Regions from separate parts of the Paenibacillus hebaui genome, predicted to be linked through region 3. Evidence: riboswitches for the same ligand, from Rfam matches in the RefSeq annotation. Region 3 holds a riboswitch; each other region holds the start of a gene.
The links. Region 3 has a riboswitch for S-adenosylmethionine ahead of metA (homoserine O-acetyltransferase MetA). Riboswitches for the same ligand answer to the same signal wherever they lie in the genome.

Region 1 (10,149 bases), 2.9 Mb from region 3:
TGACGCCATCCGCAGTGACCTGATGGAAAGTCTGGAGCGTCTTCAGACGGATCATGTGGAGATGTATGCCTTACACCGGGATGATCCAAACATACCTGTTGGTGTTATTCTTGAAGCACTGAACAAACATATTGAATCTGGCAAAATCGGCGCAATTGGCGCCTCCAACTGGACCTGGCAGCGGCTGGAGGAAGCCAATGCGTACGCTGCAGCGAATGGCCTGAAGGGCTTCACATTCAGCAGTCCGAATCTCAGTCTCGCCAAAGCAAACGAACCGTTCTGGGAAGGCTGTGTGTCGGCAGATGCAGAAACGCTGGCATGGCATGAAGAAACCAAGCTGCCATTGCTGTCCTGGTCCTCCCAGGCGCGTGGTTTCTTCACTGGACGGTTCACCCCTGAAGTACGGGACAACGAAGATCTCGTTCGTGTATTTTACAGTGATGGCAACTGGGAACGGTTGCACCGGGCAGAACAGTTGGCCGCTACCAAGAAGACAACACCGATCCAAATTGCGCTTGCTTATGTACTGAATCAGTCGTTTCCAACCTGCGCGTTGATCGGTGCCCAAAATCAGGCAGAACTGCTCTCCTGTGACGAAGGGTCCCGCATCACGCTGACTCCTGCTGAAATAGCATGGTTGGATCTGGGCAGTGAAGTACCCGCTGGGATCTAAAACAGTTTTTACTGATGTACAGGTGTTACAGGTATAGTCTGATCATTATACGTTCTGAGACTGACATTTCCGCACTGTAGCGGAAGCGTCAGTCTCTTTTTGTGATACTCTCCAAATATATGTAAGAACAAAAATAGAGAGGGACCTACCCCAGACCATCTCTGAAGGTAAGTCCCTTATATCATGGAGAGAATATCTAAAAGGTTAGAAATTACACTATCATTCGTATGGATTACAGTTTAACGATCTGACCTGTCTTCTCAGATTCGAATGCTGCCAAGATTACTTGCAAGGAACGCAAGCCCTCTTCCCCAGAAATCGCTGGAGGTGTTTTGGTTACAATCGATTCCACAAAAGCATCAATAACGCCGCTCGGTACTTGTTTCTCGTTGGTTGCCATGGCACCGACTTTGTACGTTTCAACCGTACCGTTCGTCAGTTCAACAATGACTTCATCGCCCTCGACTGTACCGATCTTCATTACACCATTCTCGCACCACAGAACTGTACTGTTATCTCCTGCTCTGTATTGTGTCCAGCTGGCTACCAGCGTACCAATTGCACCGCTTTTCATACGCAACAGGCAAGTTGCATTATCATCCACTTTGGTGTTTTCCTTATGCAGTGTGCTGATAAAACCAGCAACTTCAGACACTTCATCATTCAGCAAATAACGGATAAAGTCCGATTTGTGCACGCCCAGGTCACCCATAGCGCCCATAATCGCTTCTTCCTTACGGAAGAACCAGCTCTCTGCTCCGTCTACACTCCAGCCTTCCGGACCCGGATGACCAAAGGAAGTACGGAAATTCAGCACTTTGCCCAGTTTGCCCGAGTCGAGAATTTCTTTGGCTTTCACGTGTGGAGGCATCAGGCGTTGGTTGTGTCCAACCATCAGATACACACCATTTTTCTTGGCAGCTTCGATCATTTGCTCGCCTTCCTCAGTGGACACAGCCATTGGTTTTTCAACCAATACATGCTTACCTGCATTTGCAGCAGCGATAGCCATTGGGGCATGCAGATAGTTCGGTGTACACACACTAACGGCATCAACCGTTTCATTTGCAAGCAACTCTTCGTAACTGGAGTAAGCTTTACCGCCGTAAGTTTCGGCCATTTTCTCCGCACGCTCCACGATCGGATCGGCAAAAGCGACAAGTTCTACGTTCTCATTGACAGCGTACTCTGGAATATGTCTGCGCTCGGCAATGGCTCCACAGCCGAATACAGCAACTTTAATTTTACTCATGTACATAAGTCTCCTTTGACAAATAGATTCAGCATTTTTCATAATTCGATTCAATTCGCTCACGGGTACAAGATATAGACGAATAGAACCAATTCGATCTATATCTTGCTGATTGAAAGACGCTCTTTGGATTTATGCAAAATGCTTAGATTAAAATTGGTTCAAATAGTTCTGTTTTAGCCAGTTATAGCTGTTGGATACGCTCTCAAGTGGAGGATTCTGACATACGTCTTGTTCCACGATCAACCATTCCACACCTGCATTCGTAGCTCCTTCAATGACAGCTGGCAGGTCAACCGAACCTTGTCCCAATTCCAGTGTTTTCATCTGGCCCTGTTCGTCTTTGCTGAAGTCCTTCAGATGAAGCAGCGGCAAGCGACCCGCATATTTATTAATATACTCGATCGGATTTTGTCCCGCAAACTGTACCCAACATACGTCCATCTCCACTTTCACCGCTTCCGGCGTTGTTTGAGCGAACATGGCATCAAAGGCATTTGCATCGCCAACCTGGCCATGGAATTCAAAATCATGGTTATGATATCCGAAGATCAATCCTTGCTTCGCGGCTTCAGCTCCATATTGTTGCAATTCGGCGAACAGCTTGTTCCAGCCTTCTGCATTCTCAGGGCGATCCTCAGGCATCAGGTAAGGGCAAATGATATATTGTGCACCAATCGTTTTCAAGTAGTCGATTTGTTTTTGCAAGTCTTCGCGCATCGCATGTAATGAAACGTGACTGCTGAATCCTTTCAGTCCAAGCTCATCTAGTAGCGCTTTCATTTCTTCTGCTGGAATGTCACCATACCCGGCAAACTCCACACCTTCATATCCCAGGGCCGCTACTTTACGCAACGTACCACGAAAATCTGCTGCAGTTTCATCACGGAGTGTAAACAATTGCAAACCAATATTAAGTTTTTTCATGTCGGATACACCTCTGCTCTCAAATTTGCTTTCATTGCTCTATCTGGTATCATCCTAACGCAAAAGAGGCTAGAATGAACATATACAATATCGTCAGAACATGAACTATCTGATCAAATTTTATTTCCAGTATCTTGCATCATTCGAATGCAGGCCATTTGAGTGCATACAGGATGCGTGTATTGGAGGATTACATCTTTGGAAACGTTGGAGACATCCGTACTAATCTGTGACTACTCATACCACTATAAAGCGTTCAACCATAATATGAAGGGCGAGCTGCAAACCTATCTGTTCCGTCTTCAAACGGAAGGCTCGTGCAAAGTGTATGTACAGGATGAAGAATTTAGGATGACTAGCGGGGACTTGCTGTTGTTGAAGCCTGGTGACGACTATCATCTCGTGGTCGATGAACCGCATAAGGAAGGACGATTGTCCAGCGGCGATTATTATCTGTTCTGCGAAGGCAGCTGGATTGAGAACTGGTGGAAACGGCAGCATCGATCCACCGTGAGCCGGATTGGACTTGATGATAAGCTGATCAGTCTATGGCGTAATATGCTACTGGAGAAGCGTCGCGGACCCTTGGAGGAAAATGTGGAGCTAAAGGATGCGTTGCTACGCGGATTATGTCTGTATATCGACCGGGCAATCAAGGAAAATATCCAGACGGATCGGGCTGTCTCCTCAGCCCTGAAGTTGAAACGCTTCATTGAAGAACATGCCACCGTAACGTTCAAGCTTGAGGAAGCAGCCCGTTATGCGGGACTAAGCCTTTCGCGTGCAGTCCGTTTATTTAAGGAGCATTACAATCAGACCATGATTCAATACGCGATTGAGATCCGTCTGAACGCGGCGCTCGAGCGCATGAAATACAGTGAAATGACACTAGAGCATATCGCCGAATCCTGCGGCTTTGCGAGCTATTCCTATTTTCACCGGGTATTTCGAGCGCACTTCGGAGTATCGCCGGCGGAGTATCGCGAAAAAGAGCATATCATGATTCAGGATGAAGTGTTGCAACATTGATTCGTGACCTTAGAATTACATATATCGGTAGATCTAAACAAAGAGCCCTCGCTCCCGCTAACTGGCTTGATCTTACAAGCACATGTGCAGGAGCTGAAGGCTCTTTGATTTATTTTCCTAACATTTAATGAGATACATGTTCAACCCGATTAATCTTCTGGAGTTCCCCACACCGCTCCTACTTGCGCCACTTTTTCGCCAGTTCACCAATCTGGTGGGGCGTAGTCCGGCAACATCCGCCGATAATCTTGGCACCCGCAGCAACCCACTGCTCAGACGCATCGCTCATGCTACCACATGTTCCCTGTCCGCTCCATGTCTTCGTCACTGCATCATATACCTCTCCCGAGTTCGGATATACAATGACTGGTTTATCACTGGCACGGCTTAGAATACCGACTGCTTCCGTTACAACTTCCATGGGAGCACAGTTCAGGCCAATCGCAGCAATCTGCGGTTCCGAGCCGAGCAATCGTGCACACTCTTCAATCGGTGTTCCTTCGCTGATGGCAGTTCCATCTTTTAAAGAGAAGGACAGCCATGCATATGCATTAGGAAACTCCTTCAATAAATCAACCAGCACCTGCGCTTCCTGCAAGGAAGGAATGGTCTCAAAAGCCAGAATATCAGCCCCAGCTTCCAGCAACGCTGCGATTCGAGGACGATGGAAGGCCGTCAGCGTCTCATCCGAGACGCCATAGTGACCCACATACTCCGAGCCATCTGCCAGATAAGCACCGTAGGGTCCAACGGACGCAGCAACAATCGGCCGCGGCCGTGCCAAGACACTTTTCGCCATGGCCTCTGTTGTTTGTTGCTCCCCCATTGAATGACTGCCCGTCACGTTTCCTCCGGCTCCATCTTGCACTTCTTCCCATACTTTATCGCGCGCCTGTGCAGCTAGCTTAACTGTCATGCGAATCAGATCCAGCGATTCTTGCTCTCCGATGCCTCTTTGGCTGAATCCATCCACGGTCGCCTGATAACTGGATGTAATGGCACAGTCCGCTCCCGCACGGAAATAATCCGCATGTACCTGAACGATGACGTCCGGATTCTCCAGCAGCACACGGGCAGACCAGAGCGGATCATCCAGATCACAGCCGTGCTGCTCCAGCTCGGTTGCCAGCGCCCCATCCAGAAGCATCACCGGATGTTCACGCAGAATTTGTGCTATGGGATTAGTCTGTTTTGCTTGCGTCATGTACTTGTCCTCTTTTCTTATTCACACGTTCTGTCAGATAATATGCTGCATAACACAGTGCGATAAATGGAACCCCACAATACAGTGCAATTCGCTGCGTTGGATCAAAGGCTATACCTATGCATGAAGCCAGGCACAATACAAAAGAAATAATAGGCACAGCCGGATAAAGAGGTGTCCGGTAGACAAGGTCTTTTACCGAATGCCCTTCCCGTATATATTGCCTACGGAACATGTACTGTGATGCACTAATGCTCATCCATACCGCAACCACCGCAAGACCCGAAATGGAGACCAATGTGATATAGACCGTTCCCGGCGCAATGATGCTGGACAGCAAGGCCAAGCCGCCGCCAACCATACTGATCAGTAGCGCATTCAGTGGTACACCACGTTTGGTCAGTTTGGCAAACCACGGAGAGATCGTCTTTTTATCTGCCAGTGACCAGAGCATCCGTGAAGAAGCATACAGGCCTGAATTGGCTGCAGACAGAATCGCGGTCAGAATAACAAAGTTCATAATATCCGCTGCATACGGAACACCGATCCGCTCCATTACGGCTACAAATGGACTTTGCAGTACACTCGCATCCGACATTGGCAGTAGTGCCGACAAGATGATAATCGTTCCGATGAAGAAAATAATCAAACGCCACAGTGTGGTATGGATCGCTTTCGGTATCGTCTTTTCCGGATTCTCCGTCTCTCCAGCAGCAATGCCAATCAGCTCGGTGCCCGAGAACGCAAAGTTCACAGCCAGCATCGTCATTAATATCGCAGTAGCTCCATTCGGGAACCAGCCGGATGCTGTAATGTTGGAGAGAAACGGTGCAGGTTCCGAATCTGCCATCGGAATAATGCCGAACATGGCCGCCCCACCAATAATAATAAAGACCACAATCGTAAGTACTTTAACCGATGAGAACCAGAACTCTGATTCCGCAAAAAATTTGACCGTCAACGCATTGAACAGGAAGATCATAATCGCAAACAGCGCACTCCATATCCATACATTCACTGAAGGAAACCATCGCTGCATCAACAATCCAGCCGCCGTGAATTCGGAACCGAGCGCAACTGTCCAAGTCAGCCAATACAACCAGGCCACGGTGTACCCTGTAGCTGGACCAATGTATTTGGCTGCATAGCTATGAAACGCCCCCGTCTCCGGCATGTACACAGACAGTTCACCAAGACAGAGCATAACCAGATATACGACAATCGCTCCAATCAGGTAGGACAGAATGGTACCCAGCGGTCCAGCCTGTTGAATCGTATAACCCGAGCTAAGAAACAATCCTGTACCGATAACTCCACCAAGTGAGAGCATGACCACGTGCCGAGCCTGCATTTTACGCTGAAAATGTCCCTTGTCTTTGTTGTTCTCCATGCCTGCTCCCCTACTCCTTCATCCAGAAAAAACAAAAAGACCCACTCTTCCTGAAGAGTGCGCCGTTACTGACAAATAAAAACAAACGCTCCTATCTATCAGGCTGTTCACCCGCTGGAATTAGCACAGTATCCTTCAGATCTGTTGCTGAGGTTTCTAAGGGCCAGTCCCTCCACCTCTCTGGATAAGAAAATGATTTTTTATAAATATAGCGATCTATCATCGTTGTGTCAACAATTAAATAATAAACCGCTACATTCCCTTTCTACTCGGTGGAAGAACCCGGATTGGTGATGCTAATCTTCACCTCATATGTAATCGGCACGGTGCTAAAGATTTGGTCCCAGTCGTCTTTGACCTTTTTCCATGTTTTCGGATATTTGATGCGCAGACTATCCCGAAAATCAGCAACGTCTACTTTATAGCTATGCTGAAGTTTGTAGAGAACCTGTCGAACCTGTTGCTCGGCCAGCTCAGAAAATGCCGTTTCCAGCTCTTTGAGATCAGCTTCCTTATGCTCTTCTTCGGGAACACTCCAATCCTCCATCAGCCAGCCTTCAGATTCGTTCTTTACATGGAACGATATATCATCGCCGACCACCTTCGGAATTACTTTTGTTTTTTTCTTCTTCGTTTCAAATACAACGGTGAACCCATCTTTGTTATATGTCTTCAAGACGCCTCCTTTTGCTTTAGGCTTAATCCACGATAGACCTTCCAGATCCGTCTGGCTCAGTTCCCCGAGAAATTTTTTCGTCTTTCCATCAAAGACACTGCCACCGGAGAACTTGTCTTCGCCATTGGAATACAGCACATTCTGCAGCAGGAAGCTGGAACCGGACTGCATCTGGGCGTCCAACTTGGATAACAAGACCGGGTCCAGGATCTTGTTGGACATATACGAGTTGTTCGTGATTCCCGTGAGATAAAATGCAGGGATTCGGGAAGGGTCCTGTGAAGTCAGTACGTCCACCGCACGATGATGGCTAATCAGCACCAGACAGTTCGGACGAATATCGTTATCCTGCAGGACAAAATCAAGCAGTTGGTCCAGACCATATTTTTTGGCAATATCCTTGGAAATAACGATGACCTTCAGGTGATGTCCGATGAGTGGACGATCTCGGCGGAGCGCAAATTGCCGAAAGATTTGCAGTAAGGAATCTCCGGTGAGCTGTTCATTGGAATAGGAGCTTTTGCCTGAAGCAGGTGAACCGGATTGCTCGCTTTTCTGGCTTTTCGAACTACCTGGAGCAATCTGTACTGTGGCTGTCACATTGTTCTGCTTGGAATACCTTCCTCCCTGAGCTGCAGTGTTCTTCTCGAATTCCGTCTCTTTGCCGATATCAATCCCAAGACCGACATAGACGCTTAGATCCTCTATCTCCCTGCTGCTCCAGCACCCGGATATGATGAATAGAATGGACAAGGCAGAGATCACACGTAAGAGCAAGCGGATGTGAATCATGCATGTTTGCCTCCTTTTTTGCGAATCAGACTCAGCAGTAGCAATACCAGCGGTAGAATGGCAAATAAAAACACGGATGCATTGCCCAGCATATCCCCTAGTTCAAAGGTCTCATTAACCGTTTTGGGCATCATTGAAGTCAGATATATGAACGGAAGCAAGCAATACATAATGACCTGCATCTTCTTCATACGAAACAAATCACGAATTCCCACCGAAGCGCAGTAATGTGTGATTACTGTCGTCGAAAAAATCTGCATAATCCAGATGACCAGCAGCAATGATTCAAATCGCTCGAATATTAAACCTTGTATCTCAAAGCTTCTTACCAAATCCAGCGTTGGCCACGTTCTTGTCTTAATCCCGTCAAGGGACAAGCTGCCCACAACCATAACAACTGTAATCAAGTAGATCATTGTCGAGATCATTAAGCCCCATGTCATAGCCTTATTGCTTTTCTTCGGATCTTGCATATATGCGGTCATGACCAGCATCACCTCGTAACCTGTATACGACAGTAATGAGGGCTTCAATCCTTTAATAACCGGCATGATCCCCTCTCCAAGTACCGGCCTCAGATTACCAATCTCGAATAGCTGGTTACTGAGCAGAATTTCGATTACAAATATAATCAACGTAATCGGCAAAATGATCTCAAATACACGTACAAGGACGGAAAGCCCGCCGGAGATCAAATATATGCCAATCCACATAAAAACCATGACAATGGCCCAGGTTGGAGTTCGTTCGAGCAGATACATGCCCGTTACATCTGCCATGACTCTGATTTCGAATGCTGCAATTACCATAAAATACATAATCATGGCACAGCCCAGTATGTAAGCAATCCAGCGCCCGGTAATCTCGCGGGTGAACTGGAACACGGTTTTCTCGGGAAATCTGCGACACAGGGTGACCATAATAAGGCCGACACCTGTAATAATTAGTCCGGAAAGAAGAATGGAAATCCAGACATCTGGTGTTCCAACAGCTTTACCGGTCGTTCTAGGGAGTGTCAAGATGCCTGCACCAAGCATGTAATTGACAATAATCACCACGGCCTGTCTATTGCTAATCTTTCCTTCGGAGTTGTTCACTTCTTATCACCTCAATCACTTTATGATTTTGTTCGGTCCTTATCGGTCGGATGAGTCATCTCGGGACGTTTTCTCATCATATTTAGCGGGGCACGGATCACAAAATCCTTCCATTCCCCGAATCGATAAGGCACGGCTGGTTCAACATAAGGCACACCAAAGCTCGATAGTCTCGCCAGATGCGTACAGATGAGGAGAAAGAACATAACTACACCAAACAACCCGAGCACGGCTGCACTAAACATGGCGGCAAAACGCAGAATTCGCAGGGTTAAGCCTGCACTGTATACAGGGATCGTAAAGGAAGAAATGGCTGTAACCGCAACGACAATAACCAGGAATTGGCTTATTATTCCTGCCTGAACCGCTGCTTGGCCGATAATCAGACCTCCAACGATACCCATCGCGGGCGCAATCGGCTTAGGCAGACGTATGCCTGCCTCTCTGAGAATTTCAATCGAGAGCTCCATGATCAGCACTTCAATGATCGAAGGAAACGGTACTCCCGTTCGCGTTTCAATGATCGTCAATACCAGCTTGGTGGGGATCAGCCCGGGATGGAACGAGATAAACGAGATATAGAGCGCAGGAGCAAGCAAGGCCAGCATGGCAGACATCATACGCAACGTTCGCATGAAGGTTCCGGGAATCCAGCGTTCATAGTAGTCCTCGGGAGATTGAAGCAGCATGCTGAAGGTCACCGGTACAATCAAAACAAATGGCGTACCGTCCAACATAATGGCTACCCGTCCTTCCAACAAGGCACCCATCACCCGGTCAGGTCTCTCTGTATTTAATACCTGTTGAAAGGGACTCAGGGTACTGTCCTCGATCAGTTGTTCGACATAACCTGATTCCAGCATGGAGTCCATGTCAATCTTCTCGATTCGCTTCCGAACTTCATCCACAAGCGCAGGATTAGCAATGTCCTGAATATAGGCTATCGCCAAATCTTTTTTGATTCGTTTTCCCACTTCAAACTTCTGAATAAACAGGCTCTGATCGCTTCCATAGCGACGCAAAATGGCTGTATTATCGCTTAACTGTTCAGTAAAACCAATGCGGGGGCCACGAAGCAATCCTTCGGACAAAGGTTCATTCACGCCTCG
Region 2 (10,149 bases), 3.2 Mb from region 3:
CAGTATAAAAGATTTATCAGCCCCTCACAACTCACGAATCCCACCAAACTGTTTCGTATGCCAAAAAGTGTAAACTGACAACTACATCCTATTCGTTTATCCCTTTGATAAACGGAAACAACAGTGTTCTTTAAAGGGAATATAATACTATATATCCAAAAATACCTAGCCTACTTTTAGATACATATGTTACGTTCGATACGTTCTTACCTACTCAGAAAGGATATTGAAATGAAGAAAAGACACCTACGGTTTCCATTTATAATTCTACTCGTTATACTCGTCAGTTTGTTACCATCCCTATTCGCCGTACAGGTATTGGCAGCAAACGATACAGACAAATCCCCCTATGAGTATGACTGGATTGAAGGACCAGCAACTGTATCCCTGGATGATAAGGCAACCCTGCAAATCACCGAGGATCACACCTATCTGGATAAGGCTAACACCCAGCGTTCTATGCTGAACAGTGATGCGAAACCTAATGGGAATGAGATCGGAAGTCTATACAGCACCGGTCAATTCGGCTCATGGTATGTCGTGTTTGAGTACGTAAGGACAGGTCATATCGATGATAAAGACCAAAATCTTGATGCTGAAGAACTGTTAAGCAGCTACATCCGGGGCATCGAAGAAGAAAACAGAGATGCAGCAGATGTAGATAAAATGTACGTTACGGGGTGGGAAATTGAACCGACGTATGACAGTAATAAGCATCTTTTGATTTATTCTCTTGGTTTCAAGGATGCTTCTCAGCAAGCCATGGTCAATTACAATGTAAAGATCCTGACACGCGAAGGATACATCACTGCTATTCTTGTCACAGAGACGGCCAATTTCCAGCAGAGTCGCCTAGCATTTGAAGAAACGGTTCTTAATAACCTAAGCATCAATACGGGGTACACATACGAGGAGTATAATGCCTCAACTGACAAAACATCCACCGTGGGTCTCAAAAGCCTTCTTCTGGGCGGGATTGGTTACACGGCTGGTCTAAAATTCAGTCTTCTCCTTCTGCTTAAAAAAGGATGGGCCATAATCCTTGTTGTAGTTCCTGGTTTGCTAGGCTGGATCAGATACCAAATGAAAACGTCGAATACCGATGATGAAAAGCTGTCCCCTACTGAAAAGGCCTATCTACAAGATGCGGATGAGCAGCAGTATGCAGAACAGAATGAATTATCCTATTATCGCAAATCTGAACAGCAATCCGACGATGCCAAACCATGACATATGTTAAATTTCCGACTAACCTGTCCATATTAAAAAACATAAAATAAGCCGTATATCTCTGTAACAGAGATATACGGCTTATTTTGTACAAGATTCATATCATCTTAAGGAATTATTCAGTTGCAGGTTCAACTGCACCTTTATAACGTTCCTTGATGAATGTTTTAACCTCTTCGGAATGCAGGGCAGCCGCAAGTTTCTGGATTGCATCTGCATCTTTATTGTCCTCACGGGAAACGAGGATGTTCGCGTATGGATTACCTTGCAGGTCTTCAATCAGCAAAGCATCTTTTTCAGGATTAAGGTTGGCTTCCAGAGCGTAGTTGGCGTTGATAAATACCAGATCCGCTTCATCCAATTGACGAGGCATCATGGCTGCATCCAGCTCAATGATATCCAGATTTTTCGGATTCGCTGTAATGTCCTGAATGGTGGATGTGATATTCGTGTTGTCTTTCAGGGTGATAACGCCTTCCTTCGCAAGCAGCAACAGTGCACGTCCACCGTTGGATGGGTCATTCGGAATTGCTACTTTTGCACCGTCTTTCAATTCATCCAAAGACTTGATCTTTTTGGAGTATCCGCCAAAAGGTTCAACATGCACAGGAGTTACAGTAACGAGGTTAAATCCGCGTTCTTTATTTTCCGTATCCAGGTAAGGCTGATGTTGGAAGAAGTTTGCATCCAGTTTTTTGTCAGCGAGTTGCTGGTTCGGCTGTACATAATCATTAAACGTTACAACTTGCAAGCGAATGCCCTGGGCTTCAAGTTCAGGTTTAATACTCTCCAGAATCTCCGCATGTGGCGTAGGCGAAGCTCCTACTTTCAATTCTACGGTGCGAGGTGCGCCTCCAGCATTGTCCGCCCCGCTGTCGGAATCCTTGTTGTTTCCGCATGCAGCCAGTACTGCAATCAGCATAAGACTAAGTAGAGCAAAAGACCATTTTTTCATGTGTAAAACCCCTTCACTAATCATTTTTTTTGCAAGTTCCATCCTTTTTCAAGATTGAGGATTGAATTGGATGCCACCTGCTGTCTATGTGTTATTTCCTGGTGAACAATGTAACCAAGCGATCTCCAGCCATCTGCAGAATCTGCACCAATATGACCATAAATACAACGGAAATGATCATAATTTCATTCTGATAACGGAAGTATCCATAGTTGATTGCCAGTGTCCCCAGCCCTCCACCGCCAACCATCCCCGCCATCGCCGTATAAGAAACAAGCGTAACGATGGTGATCGTAATACCCGCAAGCAGACCAGGTAAAGCCTCAGGCAGCAACACCCGTCTTACAATCTGTCCGGTAGATGCTCCCATCGCCTGTGCTGCTTCAATGACACCCCGATCGACTTCACGCAGAGTCGTTTCAACTAATCGAGCGAAGTAAGGAGCTGCTGCAATAACGAGAGGCGGTATAACGCCCAGCACCCCTGTAGCCGTACCAACCAGTGAACGAGTGAACGGAATAAGGGCTACAATCAGTATGATAAACGGAATCGAACGCAGAATATTTACAATCAATGACAGAACAGAATACACCACGCGTGACTGCGTTGAGACGGATTTTGCTGTCATGAAAAGTAATACGCCAAGCGGCAAACCAATAATAATGGTGAACAAGCCAGAAGCGCCCAGGATTTGCAATGTCTCTATTGAAGCTGTACCAATCTCTTCCCAACGTACGGTTGAAAAATCCATGTTAACGAAGCACCTCCACATCAAGTCCCTGCGATATCAATTCAGTAACCGTAAGGTTAATCGCATTCGTATCACCCTCAAACCGAACCGTAAGCTGTCCGTAGGGAACTTGCTTGATCGTTGAAATGGTGCCTTGCAGGATGGCGAAATCTACACCCGTCTTACGTACCGTTCTAGACAAAATCGCCTCATACGTTTTATTGCCCAAAAACGATATTTTCACAAGTTTCGAAGAACCATCTGCTTGCAATTGAACATCTGAATTCGCCAGGGCGGTTTCTTCCAATGCAATTCCAGCTTCGTGGTCACGCAGCATGAAGTCACGTGTTATCGCATGCTGTGGCTTCAGGAATACGTCTGTGACAGGCCCCTGTTCCACAATGCCACCCTGATGAATGACAGCCACCTTGTCACAGATATTCTGGATTACGTGCATCTCATGTGTGATCAGAACAATCGTGAGGTTGTACTTTTCGTTAATGTCGAGCAACAATTTCAAGATCGAATTGGTCGTCTGCGGGTCAAGTGCTGAGGTAGCCTCATCACAGAGAAGTACATTCGGATCACTCGCAAGTGCTCTTGCAATTCCTACACGTTGCTTCTGTCCACCTGATAATTGGGCCGGATATTTATTGCTATGGTGCTCCAGACCAACCAGGGAGAGCATTTCCTTAACTTTGCGATCCATCGCTTCCTTGGGTGTATTCACGAGCTTTAACGGAAAAGCCACATTGTCATATACCGTTGCAGAGGATAGCAGATTAAAGTGTTGAAAAATCATACCGATCTTGCGTCTTTGCTGCTGCAATTCGGTCTTGTTGAGTGTGGTCAGATTGACACCATCGACCCATACTTCCCCCGCAGTGGGACGTTCCAGTAGATTAATGCAGCGGATCAACGTACTCTTACCTGCCCCGGAATGCCCGATTACCCCATATATTTCACCCTTACGGATGCTCAGATCCAGGTCGGATAACGCCGTTGTAGATTTTCCACCCTTGCCGTACGTCTTCGTTAAACCTTTTAATTCAATCAAAATGACTACTCCTTCCCAACGCCTACATGTATCTTTACCCGAAAGAAGGGAAAACTCCCCTTCGGCATATAAAAAAGAGCCCCTTTTGCAGAAACAAAAAGGGCTCTTCACGTGAAAGAAAATACCTTCTCATCTGCCAAAATCGTGTCTTGCACCATTTTGTAGGAATTAGCACCTAACATCTATAACGAATGACACAGCTGTCATCTAGTTATAAATCGGTTGCCGGGCTTCATCGGGCCTGTCCCTCCGCCGCTCTCGATAAGAAATATGATGTTGTAGAATTCTATAAGTTCATGTAGTTTATGCTTTATAATGTAAACGAACTTTTAAATATCAGTTATATTCGTGTAAAACTTGATTGAAACTCAGTATATTCCAAGTATTCCGACTTGTCAAAGGGAATTATTGCAATCTTTTACTGTGTTAATTTTTTCTTACCCTGCTTATGCCATATATTATTAATATAGCGGTAAGAAGTTGTTAACGTTTCACAAACCATATCCACACCCTGACGCATTTCCAGTAGATGCTGATCCAGATCCTCCAGTTTCACTTTCCCTTGCATGGTCTGGTGTAGCTGCCATAGATCATCCTGCATTTCGGAGTTCATGTAGTGAATCTCCATATTACGTCGTTTGCGCAGTTTGCTCATCGGTTCACGGTATGAGTCCTTGATTTGAATCAATTGCAGGGCAAGATTACGATGATCCCTGGCATAATCGAACTGTCTTAGCACGGTATAATAAGAAAAATGAGCTTTGGCATGAGATGTATTCAACTCAAATATTTCATTTAACACGGTTCCCAACTTATCCAGAATAGCAAAACAGCGGATGAATCCATCCTTGTAGAAATAGACGTAACGGGCATATTCCGCTTTTTCTGTTATCGTCATATCGTCTGTGGAGCCCGCGACGACTTTTTTGCGAAAATGGGATGCAGCAAAGCAGCTTTGCTCCAGTTCGTCCAGCGAGGATATGAGTCCCTGGGTCCACACATACAGTTTCCGGTAGTCATGAGTGGGATCATGATCCACATGCATCTGCCGCTGAAATAGCTCAAGCGTATCCGCCATTGCATTCATTGCTTCCTTCAGTAGTCCTTCGTTTGTACGCGGCTTTTCCCCCAGCAACGTTCGCAGCATATATAACCTCCTCTTTCCACCCTACAAAGTCATAATCTAATCATTCATCATATTAAACAAATTCGGAATTAGAGTAAACGTGCAATTGCTGCTTACAATAGGTTGCCCTGACATGCCTGACATCAAACAAAGTCCACCTGTCCAATGATCTACATCAATGGGGGTGGACTTTTCATTGGGTTATAGCTGGGCTATTGGAGTTCAAATAGGTTAGAAACGATTAACCGGGCGATGCAGCTTGTACACGAGGAAACTCATATACGTTAACACACCGAACAAAATGGCAATATCCAACATATGAGCCAGTGCTACAAACATATATACTTCCGGACGACTCATTGTAAACATCATACAGATACCAATAACCACTTGCAGTAGGATTAGAACAACGGATACCACGCCAAGGGTCTGCATTTCCTTGTTATCCGGATGTTTGCGATAGGCGAAGTGACCCAAAATGGCTATAACAATCACTAACGACGCAGCAGCTGCACGGTGAGCAAAAGCAACAGCTACCCCTCCCGAGAGCTCGGGGATAATCTGCCCGTTACAGAGCGGAAATCCAGAGCATCCTCCAGCAGAATTCGTATGACTCACAAAAGCGCCTGTGTATACCACAAGGTACGTATAGATCGTGGAGAACCAGACCAGATTCCTGAATTTTTTACTGACCCGAGGGTACTTATTCAGACGTTCCAATCCACCATCCCGAGCCTCCTGCCGTATGCCCAGCGCCATCATAAGCGAACTGGCAAAGGCGATCAGTGCAAAGCCGAAATGCAGTGCCATGACCGCGGAGGATTGGGAGAAGACGACGGCAAAAGCCCCCATAATTCCCTGGACAATAACAAATACTAGTGTTAAAAATGAAAACAATTGCAGGTCCCGGCGTGATTTTCCAAACCGCAGAAATGCAACAAAAGAGGCGATGGACAATAGCCCCGCCAGTGCGCTTACGGCGCGATGGGAATATTCAATAAGTGAGGCAACGGTATGTGCTGGCACAAGTTTCCCGTTACATAAAGGCCATTCCGTGCCGCAACCCAGACCCGATTCCGTTTTGGTTACGATGCCTCCGCCAAATGTGGCCAGAAACATGACAAGACAAGTTAATACGGTTAACCATTTAAACAAGGTTAAGTGCTTCAATGTTTTCTCACCTGCTGTTGGTTTAAGATGGCGAAGAACTATATTCTCCGCTTGATTCAGTACTTTGACACTTATTTCACAACTAAATTTATTATAACGGATAAATGTGTCATTGACGCCGCCCTTTGTGACAAAATGTTAACGTCTGACGAAATATTGACCCACAGGTCATTAATACATATGTACCCTATTTAGTTTCTCCCAAAATGACTGAACATACAAACGCCATTCCCCTGCTTCAAGAGAAATGGCGTGTTTGTAGTATACCCTTTTACAACATGAACATGTCATGCTTTTATATATTTCAGCTAAACATTTATTTATGAATCGTTTTATACACTTCAACTGCCCGATCCAGGAACTGCTCAATCTCTTCTCTCGACTTGCGCAGCTTGTTCACATATCGAACGAGTTCCCGTCCATCCGTATACGCTACAAAGCTTGGGATGCCCAGAATGTTCTGCTCTTCGCTAACCGTACCCACTTGATCCACATCTACCTCAATCAGTGTCATCTCACGAGAATACTTTTCTTCAACCTCAGGCATAAACGGATCGATGTACTTACAATCCCCACACCAATCTGCCTTGAATATGGCTACAGTTAAACGCGGAGATTGGATCGCTACATCAAATTCCGGTTTGGATGTAATCTGTTCCATTACAGCATCTTCCTTTCTATACCTTGTCTTATCCTAAGTGAAGCAAATTGCCGAGTGGAAGTCAAATATTCAGCACATACTTAGAATAAACAGCGTAAAAAATATGAAAATAAAACATACAGAACATTAAGAAAGGATGTCATGTTATGACTTCCGTTAAAACGGATTCATCCGATTCCCCCCATCATGGGTCCATATTTCAGATTGTTCGATCCATTCCCGGCGCGGCCCGTGAAGTGTGGCGGGGGAAACAGGCGGCTTGGCAAGCCTCCACACAGCTGCGTCACCCTTTGCGTGACATGGCTTGGGATTCCGATACAGCGGCAACCCTGCAATCTGAAATAGAGCGCTTATTGCCAGGGAGTGAAAACCCGTCTGTCCGAAATGCCCACAGCGCACTGGTATGTGAAGAGGATTGCATTATTCTGGAAGAGATCAAAACATTAACGCTGGAAAACAATCGGAGTAACATTACCCGTACAGCAGCTTATCTGGAATGTTACGAGCAATATCCCGAGCTGCATTGGGCTTTGCTTGCCCATATGGTATCCCGCAACGGCGGTTATCACATGACCGATCTTCAGAGTGATCTTATGCACAATTTGCAAAATCAAACGGATCGCGAGCATATGTATCGGTTGCTGGAGCGCTGCAATGCACTCATTTTCCAGGATGCATATCCCCAGCTTTTACTGTACATGCATAGTCGCCGGCTTGGCCGGAGCTGCTTCCATTTGCTGGACCATTTTCATGTATCGGTGTTTATGACTCCTTTCTGGGAGCGGTTTTGGCTGGAACGAAGCAGTTCTTTGCTAAGTGTGGCATTAATTATTAATGAGCAGAATTATATTGAGAGCCGGGTCGTGCAGCATCCTTATTTTCAAAAAGAAGTGCTGACCAAACCTGCATTCCATCTGCATAATCTGGCGGGCTTGAATCATATCGTGTTTCCTTTGGGACGTGGATCGGGACTCGCAGGGCGAGTGATTGAACATTTTGGCAAGCTGGATGAGCGGATCATGTTTGGCAAAGGTTTATATGCCATGTTGTTTGGCGTGGAGCAGGTGTACACACAAGTGCTGGAGTTCGCACAATCCGTCCCCCATCGTGGATCACGTGCTGAATATTGGCCAAGACTGTTCACAGCTAATGAGGATGAAGCCGGAGAACGTGCATTTTATAGTCAAGAGCTGTTAGATCAGGAATGGCTGCCGGAAGGTCAACGACTGTATAGTCCCGAGCTCCTTTCTGTGTGGGGCGATACGCCCTACGAACCGATTACAAGGCAGGATTGGCTACAAAATCGCGATTGCCTCGGCCATCTGACAGCACCACGCCGCCCCTGGCTGTTCGAGATGAGTCACGAACACCGGTACGGCATGCTGAAAACAGCACTGGCCCATGATGCCAAAGCCATCATCCATTAAAGTTACCAGATTGCGTGAAGGAATATTGCCCCGCTTCGTTTCGTAGAAATATTCGTTTGGACTTCTGTCCGTTAATTGCTGGCATAATAAAATGCATCTACTAGAATTTCATCAGATAAACAGCGGTTTATGCCAATGTCCATTCTAAGAGGTGCATTATACATGTAATCGACTTGATGAGTGTAATTCAAAAAAACAGTTGACTTGAATAACAAAAAGCCCTGTCCGCTTCAGCAGCAGACAGAGCTTGTACCGTGTTTTTACAGAATGATGAGGTTTGATTAAAACCTCACAGGGTTATCCTCTTTGCCCAGCTCCACGCTGAAGACGCATGAGTGGACGAAGTATTTTTTGCAGAATGCGGGGGTAGTTACCCAGCTCGTCCTTGCGTAACACACGCAGCACAACCATCAGGACCAGATACACCACAACAACAAGCGCACCAACAAACAAACAGGTGAGCAAGAAGGATACACGTGCTGGAAGGAATAAACTAAAGATCTGATTCCCCGTCCAGTTTGCTGCAAAACCGACACCTGCTGCAAGCAGCACGGTGATGATAAACCCTTTCCAGCGATCACCCATGATTGAGAAATCAACAATTTTTCTCAGCACTCGCAGATTCAAGTACGTAATAACCAGGAAACACAATGCGGTCGCGATAATGATGCCATAAATGCCAAACATCGGAGCCAGAATCAGACTCGCTACAAGTTTGACCACAATACCTGCTGCCACACTGATCATCGTAATTCGTGGTTTACCCACTCCGAGCAGAATGGAATTGGTGGTCATCATCGTAATCTGGAAAATGGTACCAAAAGTTAGCAATGTAATGATTGGTGTTCCATCCAGATCCGTAAACAACAATCCATTAACCGAATACGCCGCCGCACACAGTGCAATGACAATCGGCATGCCTGTCAGAATCGAAATGCGCAAAGCGAGTGTAACCTGATTCTTCAGATGCACTTCATCCTTGCGCACAAATGCTGCCGAAATGACGGGCACAAGCGATTGACTCAAAGCGATGGCCAGAATTGGCGGGATACCAGCAATACTTTGGGCCTTAGCACCGAGGATCGCAAGCACTCCTGTTGCTTCTTCAAGTCCGATCCGTCCGCTAAGCAGTGGAACCACAAGGGAAGAATCAATAAAGTTAATCGCTGGAACAGCGAGTGAAGACAATACGATTGGAATGGAGAGCTTAAAGATATCACTGTAGATGCCCCACATGGGCAACTGCTCAACACGCTCAGCATTCAATTGTGCAGCACGGTCATTTTTACGAAGCTTCAAGGTGAAGTACAGCATGACGCCAAAGGCACCAACACTTCCTAACACGCCACCAAATGATGCACCCGCAGCAATCGTTTGGTCATCGTAGTTCCATTGCAGCATGACATAAGCCACGATAATGGCTGTACCTACTCGGGCGAACTGTTCCACAATCTGTGAAATACCGCCTGCGGTCATGTTACCGCGTCCCTGGAAATATCCACGCATCATCGCAATGGCCGGGAAGAGCAGCAAGGCTGGGGCCAAGGCGCGAATGGCACTGACCGATTCCGGTACTTTGGAGACATACGTAGCATAATAAGGTGCTGCGAACCACAATAAAGCAGACATGACTACCCCGGCGACAGCCGCAAAGATCAGGGCTGCACGGTAGATCTGTTGTGCTTCACCCGCGCGTCCGAGTGCGTAGCGTTCCGACACCATTTTGCTAAGTGTACTCGGTATGCCCGCCGTTGCTACAGTTAACAGCATTAAATATACCGTATTGGAGATGG
Region 3 (10,149 bases):
TGAAGCCAGTATTACATAAGGTATACGGAGGGGAGAAGCCCGGTGGAGGCAGTCTGGAGCAGGTCTATGAAAGATTGCGTATGATTCGAATCCGATTTCGTCGGCACATAGAGACAGAGCAGAATGCAGGTTAGTATAAGAAGAGGGTAGAGAAAAATAGGCTGGTACGTAACGTATTGAGTATATGGTGTACTAAAAAAGACGAGGCGTTTTCTCCGAATGGAGTGCCTCGTCTTTCAAATTTCGTTTTTTCAAACCCAGTCTTTCTTGCGGAAAATAAAGAACATGCTCAGGCCCAAAGTAACCATCAGTCCGATGACCACAAAATAACTATACTTCCAGTGTAGCTCAGGCATGTTATCGAAGTTCATTCCATAAATACCGGTAATGACGGTCAAGGGCATGAACACCGTCGTGATGGCGGTAAACACGCGCATGATTTCATTCGCCCGGTTGGCAATACTCGATTGGTAAGCTTCTCGCAAGTTGCCCATCAGGTCGCGATATGTCTCAAAGGTTTCGGATATCTTCACAGCATTCTCATAAATGTCACTAAAGTATTTTTGCAGCTGATCATCGATGAGGCGCAGGTCTTTTTTGTTCAGTGTGTTAATGACCTCTTTCTGAGGCCCCAGCACTTTCTTGAGCCACAGAATCTCGCTGCGCAGCCCGATAATCTCATTCAAATGAGACTTTTTGGTGTGCATCAGAATGTCTTCCTCAAGCTTCTCAATGCGTGCTTCAATCCGGTCACCTACGGTGAAATAATTATCAACAATCAAGTCAACTAAAAGGTACAGTAGCCGATCTGGGGTACTGATTTCCTGTTCCCATAGTATCGGTTTCAATGTCCGCAATTCGCTGACTTTCTGTTTCGTAACACTGATAATAAAATGTCTGCCAAGGAACAGGTTGACGGCACGCAAAAAAATCTCTTCATCATCGAAACGAATGCTATTAATGACAATAAAATAATGGTTCTCATAAATTTCAATCTTCGGACGTTGTTCTTCGTCACTCAAGCAGTCTTCCACGGCCAGATCATGCATTAAGAACAGCGGTTGAAGTACCGCCAAATCGTCTACGTCCGCATCAATCCAGTAAAATCCCTCTGCTGGTGGAGTCAGCGCCTGCTGAATGTCGTCCACCGGGATAAATACGCCGTTGTTTACCAACCGGATTTTCATTGTTTATCTACTCCTTCTGCACCCGCCAAGCTGGCGGATTTTTATCAATTTGGGCGCAAAAAAGAAGAGATCAGCCGGTCGGCAGCGGAGCCTGGAGATCAGGACTGCGTTCGCTCTATATACAAACGGAAGTAACGTCCCGCTGCCGGCATGCTGATATCAATTCTCTATGCAGTTTGTAGGAACTCGGCTGCCAGTCAGGCCTCGGGTCGCCATCCATTGAATATGTCACCTCTCACATAAGGGTTTATAACACTTGTTTAGTATACCTTTGGTACAGGGTGCTTTCAAGCGCAAAAATGTGTCGATTTCGCGCTCTGAGGCAGTGTATGAGAACGGATGATGAACGGTTCCGATCCAGAGAACAGACATGAACTGTAACTTGACGTGAGGGCATTAATGTAATAAAGTAGACGGTGAACCATTCTTAATTACAATTAAATACAGCGAAATCTTATCAAGAGTAGGTGGAGGGACTGGCCCGATGAAACCCGGCAACCGGCGGTATATCCGTACGGTGCTAATTCTTGCAGCGACCAAGTGTCCATGTGGCACTGTTGTAACTGAGAGATGAGAGAGGCGCATATCTATTTACATATGACCTTTCTCGGAATCCGAGGAAGGTCATTGTTATATGCCCCGACTTCTCAGCAGTGATTTTCGCTAAGGAACTTGAGCTTCGTATGGCCTGGATTTATGGTCCATTGACCTTAGACAAGCTCATGGCAGCCTACGCTGCATCTATCTATGCACAAGGAGGAGTTAGACACACCATGCCGATCAAAATACCTGACACATTACCTGCGAAAGAAGTGCTTGCAGGAGAGAACATTTTTGTAATGGACGAAACTTCTGCTTACCAGCAGGATATCCGTCCGCTCCGTATCGCTATATTAAACCTGATGCCTACAAAGGAAACGACCGAAACGCAATTGCTTCGTCTGGTCGGAAACACACCCATTCAGGTGGATATCGTACTGGTGCATCCCAAATCCCATACATCCAAGAATACATCACAGGAATATCTGGACCTGTTCTACAAAACCTTTGATGAGATTGAACACCGTCGTTTTGACGGCATGATTATTACTGGTGCCCCTGTGGAGCAGATGGACTTCGAAGACGTCAACTATTGGAATGAAATCCAGGAAATCTTCGAATGGACCAAAACCAATGTGACATCGACTATGCATATATGTTGGGCCTCCCAAGCGGGTTTATATCACCATTTCGGTGTTCCCAAGGTTGCGCTGGATGAAAAGTGCTTTGGCGTATTCCCACATACGATTAACAAACCCCATGTGCAATTGCTGCGAGGGTTCGATGAAGTATTCAACGTTCCACACTCCCGTCATACGGAAGTGCGACGTGAAGATATTGAAAAGAATGAACATCTTGAGATATTAGCTGAATCTGAGGAAGCTGGTATTTTCCTGGTGGCTACCAAAGACGGTAAACAGATTTTTGCTACAGGACATGCCGAGTATGATCCGTTGTCCCTGAAATGGGAATATGACCGGGATGCGGCCAAAGGAATGGATATAGCGCCGCCTAAACATTACTTCCCGAATGATGACCCTTCCCGTGTTCCACCAGCCACATGGCGGGCACATGCAAACTTATTATTCTCTAATTGGCTCAATTACTATGTGTATCAGGAAACACCTTACGATATTGGCCCGCAAATTTAATCGAGATTACAGGAGGATGCAGCAATGGAAGACAACAACAAGTTGAAAATCGAAAGCCGCTTAGCTCAAATTGGGTCCATTAATGAACCGGTAACAGGCGCCATTAACTTTCCGATCTATCAATCCACTGCGTTTCGCCACCCGAAGCTTGGACAAAGCACGGGCTTTGATTATATTCGCACCACCAACCCAACCCGTAAGGTGTTGGAAGAGGCGGCAGCAGCACTGGAAGCCGGTGATGCTGGTTTTGCCTGTAGCTCCGGCATGGCGGCTTTGCAAACTATTTTTGCCTTGTTTGGACAGGGCGATCATCTGATTGTATCGTTGGATCTGTACGGAGGAACGTATCGCTTGCTTGAACGCATACTGTCCCGATTTGGCGTGACGGCAAGTTACGTGGATACCAATGACCTTGCGGCTCTGGAAAGTCACCGCCAGCCCAATACCAAAGCGGTATTCATTGAGACGCCAACCAACCCACTAATGATGATTACAGATGTGGAAGCAGTCAGCTCCTGGGCAAAGAGTCATAACCTGCTGACCATTGTTGACAACACGTTGCTAACACCATTTTTCCAGCGTCCGATTGAACTTGGAGCCGATATCATCATTCATAGTGCCACGAAATACCTTGGTGGACATAACGATGTGCTGGCCGGATTGATTATAACCAAAGGTGAAGAATTGTCGGCCGAAATGGCCTTTCTGCATAATTCCATTGGTGCAGTGTTGTCTCCAAGCGACTCTTACCAGTTGATGAAAGGCATGAAAACACTCGCACTTCGTATGGAACGGCATGAGTATAATGCCTTGAGGATTGCCAAGTATCTGCTGGAGCATCCAGCGGTTGGAGAGGTATATCATCCGGGGCTGTCGGATCATCCGGGATATGCAGTGCAGAATAAACAGTCGAGCGGAAATACAGGCATTTTTTCCTTCAAAGTGAAGGATGCCCGTTATGTGGAGCCATTGCTCCGTCACATCAAATTGATTGCTTTTGCCGAAAGTCTTGGTGGAGTAGAGTCGTTGATGACCTATCCTGCGGTGCAGACACATGCTGATATTCCAATTGAGATTCGTGATGCGGTCGGTGTGGATGACCGTCTGTTACGTTTCTCAGTAGGGATTGAGCATGCAGAGGATCTGATCGCGGATCTGGGAAATGCACTGACCGCTGCACAGCAGGAGATTGAAGGAGGTACCCATCATGAGTGAGCAAAATAACAATTCCAATAATCATGAACGGAATGCCCATTCCGATCTGAAATTCGATACCAAGCTGCTGCATTTTGGTGATGAGATCGACAAAACTACCGGTGCTTCCAGTGTACCGATCTACCAAGCTTCAACGTTCCATCATTTTGATATCTTCAATCCTCCTCAACATGATTACAGCCGTTCAGGTAATCCGACACGTCAGGCTTTGGAAGATTACATCACACTTCTGGAGGGTGGAGCACGAGGCTTCGCCTATTCATCGGGGATGGCTGCAATCTCCAGCGTCTTCATGATGTTCTCCGCAGGGGATCACGTGATTGTAACGGAAGATGTATATGGAGGTACGTACCGTTTGCTTACTTCGATACTGAGCCGTATGCAGATTGAGACAACCTTTGTAGATATGACTAATATAGATGAAGTAAAAGCGGCGCTCAAGCCAAACACCAAGGCCGTTTATATGGAAACACCGTCTAACCCGACACTGCGGATTACGGATATCGCTGCCGTGACTTCCTGGTCCAAGGAGCATGAGCTTATCACGATCTTGGATAACACCTTTATGACACCTTACTATCAGCGTCCAATTGAGCTTGGTGTGGATATCGTTGTACATAGTGCTACCAAGTTTCTCGGGGGTCACAGTGATGTGTTGGCAGGGCTCGCAGTTGCTCGTACGGATTCCCTGGGAATACAGCTGAAACAGCTGCAAAATGGACTTGGAACCGTACTCGGTGCTCAGGAATCCTGGCTTCTAATGCGCGGGATGAAAACCTTGGGAGCTCGCATGGCGCATAGCGAACAGAGCACAGCCAAGCTGGCGGCCTGGCTTAGTGGACGCAGCGATATCACAGCTGTATTTTACCCTGGGCTGCTTGATCATCCCGGCCGTGAAGCTCACGAGCGTCAGTCGAGTGGTTACGGTGCTGTCGTATCGTTTGATGTCGGTTCGGGTGATCGGGCCAAAGCGGTGCTTAACCGTGTGAAATTGCCAATTGTGGCAGTAAGTTTGGGAGCTGTTGAGAGCATTCTTTCTTACCCTGCGATGATGTCCCATGCGGCAATGCCGGCTGAGGTGCGAGCTGATCGTGGAATAACAGATGGGCTCCTGCGTTTCTCGGTCGGTCTGGAGGACATTGATGATCTGATTGCCGATCTGGATCAGGCACTTCAGGGATCATAAGCTTAACGGATTGAATTCGATTCCATATGTAAAAATTTTTACTTAAATTTAAAGCACCTGTTCATAAGGTGCTTTTTTTCACATGTAACCTGTGTTACGATATGTAAAGTACAGAAATGCGATGTTGCCACCAAAACTTTCATTATATCAGCATTTTGCTCCTATATGAACAAGTTGGGACGGATCGTGATATTATTTTCTCTTCATGAGGGAGGCTTTTTTACGATGAGTACGGTAGACCGTATCTTAGATAAAGCCCTTCGGGGCGAACGTTTGGACTTGGAAGACACGATTCAGCTATTTGAATCCAATGAAGTAGACAAAATCGGGGCAGCTGCCAATGTAATTGTAAAACGTATGCATCCCGAACCATACAGAACATTTGTGATTGGGCGTAACGTCAACTACACGAACGTGTGTGATGTGTACTGCCGTTTTTGTGCTTTCTACCGCAGACCTGGATCTGATGAAGGGTATGTACTTCCCGATGAACTCATTTTCCAGAAGATTCAGGAAACGGAAGATGTAAATGGTACTGAAATTCTGATGCAAGGCGGAACGAATCCGAATTTGCCTTTCAGTTATTACACGGATCTGCTGAAAGCAATCAAGGAGCGTTTCCCGAATATTACGATGCACTCCTTCTCTCCGGCTGAAATTATGAAAATGGTCGAAGTGTCCGATGGCCTTACATTGGAAGAGGTTGTACGTGCTATTCACGAAGCTGGACTGGACTCCTTGCCGGGTGGCGGCGCTGAAATTCTGGATGACCGTACACGTCGCAAAATCAGTCGTTTGAAAGGTTCGTGGCGTGACTGGATGGACGTCATGCAGACGGCTCACCGAATCGGTATGAACACAACGGCAACGATGGTTATCGGTCTTGGCGAAACGATGGAAGAGCGTGCACTGCATCTGCTTCGTGTCCGTGAAGCTCAAGACGAGTGCATTGCTAATAAGTATGATTCCGAAGGATTCCTAGCGTTTATTCCTTGGACGTTCCAACCTGATAATACAAACTTGAAGCTGGATCGTCAGACTCCGGAAGAGTATCTGAAGACCGTAGCGATCAGCCGACTGGTACTTGATAACATCAAAAATATTCAATCCTCATGGGTAACCATGGGTCCTGAAGTGGGTAAAAAATCGCTTGAATTTGGCTGTAATGACTTCGGTAGCACGATGATTGAAGAGAACGTAGTATCTGCTGCGGGTGCAACCTATAAAGTCAACATCGAATCGATTCTGCGGTTAATTCGGGAGTCGGGTTATATTCCGGCACAGCGTAACACCAGATATGACATCCTGCGGATGTTCGATGAAGAAAACGCCGTTCATGAAGATTTTGTGATGCAGAACTAAGAACGAATTTTGATTAGAACATGCTCCAATTTGCTTTATTCATCAACAGGCTTAATAAGTTTAGGGTATGAAGTCCGCTGGTTACTCCTTCTGAGGAGAATTGGCGGGCTTTTTCATTTGGCTTTACACATAACGACCATTCCACATCATTAGATCATCAAACAGTACATATTACGCATGTGGCGATATTTTATATTGAAATTGAACTGTTACAATGAAAGGACACTGGAGTAAACAGACATGCTGGGAAGGGGTAAGCTGATGAAAAAAAGAATACTTGGAAAGACCGGACTTGAAGTACCTGTATTGAGTTTTGGGGCCTCCTCACTGGGTTCCGTATTTCGAGATATAGATCGAGGTGAGGGGATTCGCACAGTACACGCCGCTGTAGATGCAGGGATGAACTATATAGACGTCTCACCTTATTATGGATTGACGAAGGCAGAGACGGTACTTGGTGAGGCCATTCGCAGTTTGCCGCGCAGTTCATTTATCTTATCAACCAAAGCAGGTCGTTATGGGGAGAATGAGTTTGATTTTTCATGTAAGCGCATTCAGGAAAGTGTACAAGAGAGTCTGGACAGACTGCATACCGATTATATCGACATCCTGTTCCTGCATGATATTGAATTTGTACCGGCAGAGATTATCATTGAAGAAGCATTTCCAACTTTGCTCCGACTCAAAGAGCAGGGTGTGATTGGCCATGCAGGCATTTGTGGACTGCCTTTGCCATTGTTCGAGAAGGTGCTGCCACAGATCGATGCCGATGCCATCATCTCCTATTGCCATTATGCGCTGAATGATACTTCACTGATGTCTTTGCTGCCGCTATTGGAAAAGAAAGACATCGGCCTCGTGAATGCTTCGCCTCTTTCTATGGGATTGTTAAGTACAAGAGGAACTCCCGCCTGGCATCCAGCAGAAGATAGAGTGAAGCAGGTTTGCCTGGAAGCTGCACAGTTCTGTGCAGAGCAAGGCAGTGATATTGCAAAACTCGCTGTGCAGTTCGCTACAGCGAATGAACGAATCCCGACGACCCTGGTGAGCAGTGCCAGCCCGCACAATATCATCAATAATGCTGCGTGGATTGAAGAAGTATTGGATCAGGAGCTGTTGGCAGAGGTCATGCGTATCCTGGCTCCAGTACATAATGAGAGCTGGCCTAGTGGGCGACCTGAATATCACATCGAACATCGTGTAAAGCCACATGAATCATCCAAGGGGGAACGGGAATGAAAGCTGTGATATGTGAAGAGATCGATCGTTTGATGTTGCGGGACATCGCTGAACCGGAAAGAGCCGAGAATGAGGCACTTGTCTGCATCCGCCGGATTGGAATCTGTGGAACCGACTTGCATGCCTATAAAGGCAACCAGCCTTTTTTCACCTATCCCCGCATCTTGGGACATGAGCTGGTCGGAATTATTGAAGAGATCGGCTCGAACGAAGCCGGGTTACAGCCTGGTGATCAGGTGAGTGTTATTCCGTATTTACATTGTGGTCATTGCATTGCATGTCGTTCAGGTAAAACGAATTGCTGTGCATCTATGCAGGTTATGGGTGTTCATGTGGATGGAGGCATGCGGGAGAAAATCGCTGTACCTGTCTCCCATCTGCTCAAAGCAGAAGGGCTTACACTTGATGAGTCTGCGATGGTAGAACCACTGAGCATTGGTGCTCATGCTGTTCGAAGGGCAGCCCTGAAGCCAGGAGAACAGGTTGTCGTGATTGGAGCTGGACCCATTGGTCTGGGGGTAATGGCCTTTGCCAAACAGGCAGGTGCACGCGTCATTGCGGTGGATCGGAATCTGGACAGACTGGAGCTTAGTCGAACGTGGGCTGGAGCGGATGTACTGGTTCAAGCTAATGAACAAGCCGTGCAGCAAGTGGCTGAGATCACGAAGGGAGATTATGCCACGGCTGTCTTTGATGCGACAGGTAATGTGAATTCGATGAATGAAGCCATTCAGTATGTTGCACATGGGGGTCAGTTAATTTTTGTAGGATTGGTCAAAGCCGATATTACATTTCATGATCCGGAGTTTCACAAGCGTGAGATGAGCATGCTTGGAAGCCGAAATGCAACGAGGGAAGATTTCGAACAGGTCATGTCGAGCCTGCGAGAGAAGAAGTTGAGCATGGATGGTTACATTACACATCGGACGGAATTCGATCAACTGCCTGCCTCGATGGACCAGTGGTTGCAACCAGAATCACAAGTAGTCAAAGCGATAGTGGAGTTATAAAAAAGGAGATAACCAAAAACTCTCTCTAAACCTGTATGGACAATGGAATCCATATCCACAGGTGTAAGAGAGAGTTTCTTGTTTTCCTCACAGATTTATTCTTATTTTTCTGGATTAGTCATGATACCCGCATGCGGATCAATGTGACGCACAATGGATTTGAGCCAGACCATTTCTAGGAAATGCACTTCATAATACAGTGCACCCGGAATGTTGTGGAGCCACACCTCGGCCAGAGCGATTTCTCCTGAATCGGAAGAAAAATCCAACGTTCTAGGTTCACGGCGTAGCCGTTTGCGGACAGCTTTCTCAACTTGTGAGCTTTGTGTAGTCAAAATGCATATTTTACGTTTGGTTGAAAATCCGCGAAACGCAATATATACCATTTCATAAGCAATGAGATACGCAATGACAGAATACATGGCTTGATCCCAGCCAAATATAACTCCAGCGGCAGTGAGAATCAGTAAATTGAACAGCATGATTATTTTTTCGATAAGCATCCGTTTCCCGCTAAATACTCGTTCAGGTGGACGGGAGGACGGATCACCGATTTCCAGCGTATCCAGTGTCCCGCCATACCGCACGACAAGCCCAATTCCAAGACCTAGGCATAATCCGCCAAACATAGCGGCAGCCAGCGGGTGCTCTACAAGTGGCGGCATGGGATGAAGCACAATGGCACCGATCGAAAAGACAACCAAACCCAGAACAGTGATCAATACGAATCTCTTCTGTACAAGTCTATAAGATAAAAATATAAACGGAACATTGAATAAAAACAGGAACAAACCAATTCTCATCTCAGTCCAATGGGCGAACAAAGAGGAGATGCCCGTAATACCTCCAATAATGATCTTATTGGGATGTAAAAATAATTCAAGTCCCACGGAGGCCAGAATTCCGCCCACAATCACCAGCAATAAATTCAACAAGCGGCGGGGAGATGATATGCTGGTCTTGGCGGTTTGTGGCACCGGATTAGCAGATATCAGAGGTGCTTTCATAGGTCATCCTCCTTTGTGCGATTCCGAGCCAATTTCCCTGGATTCATCACAGAAAGATCGGCGAAGAGCCGCGGATTGCGATCATATGCCTGTGATACAAAGACATACGTATTATCTATCCTTCTTTCTGTAATACCTTCGGTTCTTCTTTCTTTTTCCGATGATCTTTGAACTTGAATATTTTATCTAAGAGACGGAATACATGTTTGGACTCTTTGGTTAATAAAGGACCCAGAATGGCCAGAATCAGGA

Region 1: it holds a riboswitch for S-adenosylmethionine, as region 3 does, so the genes downstream of both, mmuP (S-methylmethionine permease) here and metA (homoserine O-acetyltransferase MetA) in region 3, are expected to answer to the same signal.
Region 2: it holds a riboswitch for S-adenosylmethionine, as region 3 does, so the genes downstream of both, ACR32F_RS26815 (methionine ABC transporter ATP-binding protein) here and metA (homoserine O-acetyltransferase MetA) in region 3, are expected to answer to the same signal.

The regions. Positions count from the first base shown of each region.
Region 1 covers NZ_CP196836.1:6,212,437-6,222,585, forward strand. The annotation lists gene ACR32F_RS28190 (aldo/keto reductase) at 1-673, shown strand, start outside; gene ACR32F_RS28195 (Gfo/Idh/MocA family protein) at 906-1,925, opposite strand; gene ACR32F_RS28200 (sugar phosphate isomerase/epimerase family protein) at 2,076-2,852, opposite strand; gene ACR32F_RS28205 (AraC family transcriptional regulator) at 3,060-3,881, shown strand; gene mmuM (homocysteine S-methyltransferase) at 4,060-5,085, opposite strand; gene mmuP (S-methylmethionine permease) at 5,063-6,475, opposite strand; SAM riboswitch class I at 6,564-6,666, opposite strand; gene ACR32F_RS28220 (Ger(x)C family spore germination protein) at 6,741-7,943, opposite strand; gene ACR32F_RS28225 (GerAB/ArcD/ProY family transporter) at 7,940-9,040, opposite strand; gene ACR32F_RS28230 (spore germination protein) at 9,061-10,149, opposite strand, start outside.
Region 2 covers NZ_CP196836.1:5,910,451-5,920,599, forward strand. The annotation lists gene ACR32F_RS26800 (DUF2167 domain-containing protein) at 232-1,230, shown strand; gene ACR32F_RS26805 (MetQ/NlpA family ABC transporter substrate-binding protein) at 1,346-2,185, opposite strand; gene ACR32F_RS26810 (methionine ABC transporter permease) at 2,277-2,936, opposite strand; gene ACR32F_RS26815 (methionine ABC transporter ATP-binding protein) at 2,938-3,972, opposite strand; SAM riboswitch class I at 4,099-4,240, opposite strand; gene ACR32F_RS26820 (Cthe_2314 family HEPN domain-containing protein) at 4,391-5,119, opposite strand; gene ACR32F_RS26825 (COX15/CtaA family protein) at 5,330-6,268, opposite strand; gene ACR32F_RS26830 (thioredoxin family protein) at 6,585-6,929, opposite strand; gene ACR32F_RS26835 (DUF2515 family protein) at 7,076-8,356, shown strand; gene ACR32F_RS26840 (putative polysaccharide biosynthesis protein) at 8,654-10,149, opposite strand, start outside.
Region 3 covers NZ_CP196836.1:1,958,081-1,968,229, forward strand. The annotation lists gene ACR32F_RS08915 (HRDC domain-containing protein) at 1-134, shown strand, start outside; gene corA (magnesium/cobalt transporter CorA) at 252-1,187, opposite strand; SAM riboswitch class I at 1,639-1,764, shown strand; gene metA (homoserine O-acetyltransferase MetA) at 1,961-2,878, shown strand; gene ACR32F_RS08930 (PLP-dependent transferase) at 2,903-4,093, shown strand; gene ACR32F_RS08935 (trans-sulfuration enzyme family protein) at 4,086-5,279, shown strand; gene mqnC (cyclic dehypoxanthinyl futalosine synthase) at 5,505-6,641, shown strand; gene ACR32F_RS08945 (aldo/keto reductase) at 6,903-7,880, shown strand; gene ACR32F_RS08950 (zinc-binding alcohol dehydrogenase family protein) at 7,877-8,890, shown strand; gene ACR32F_RS08955 (YitT family protein) at 8,992-9,897, opposite strand; gene ACR32F_RS08960 (cation:proton antiporter) at 10,013-10,149, opposite strand, start outside.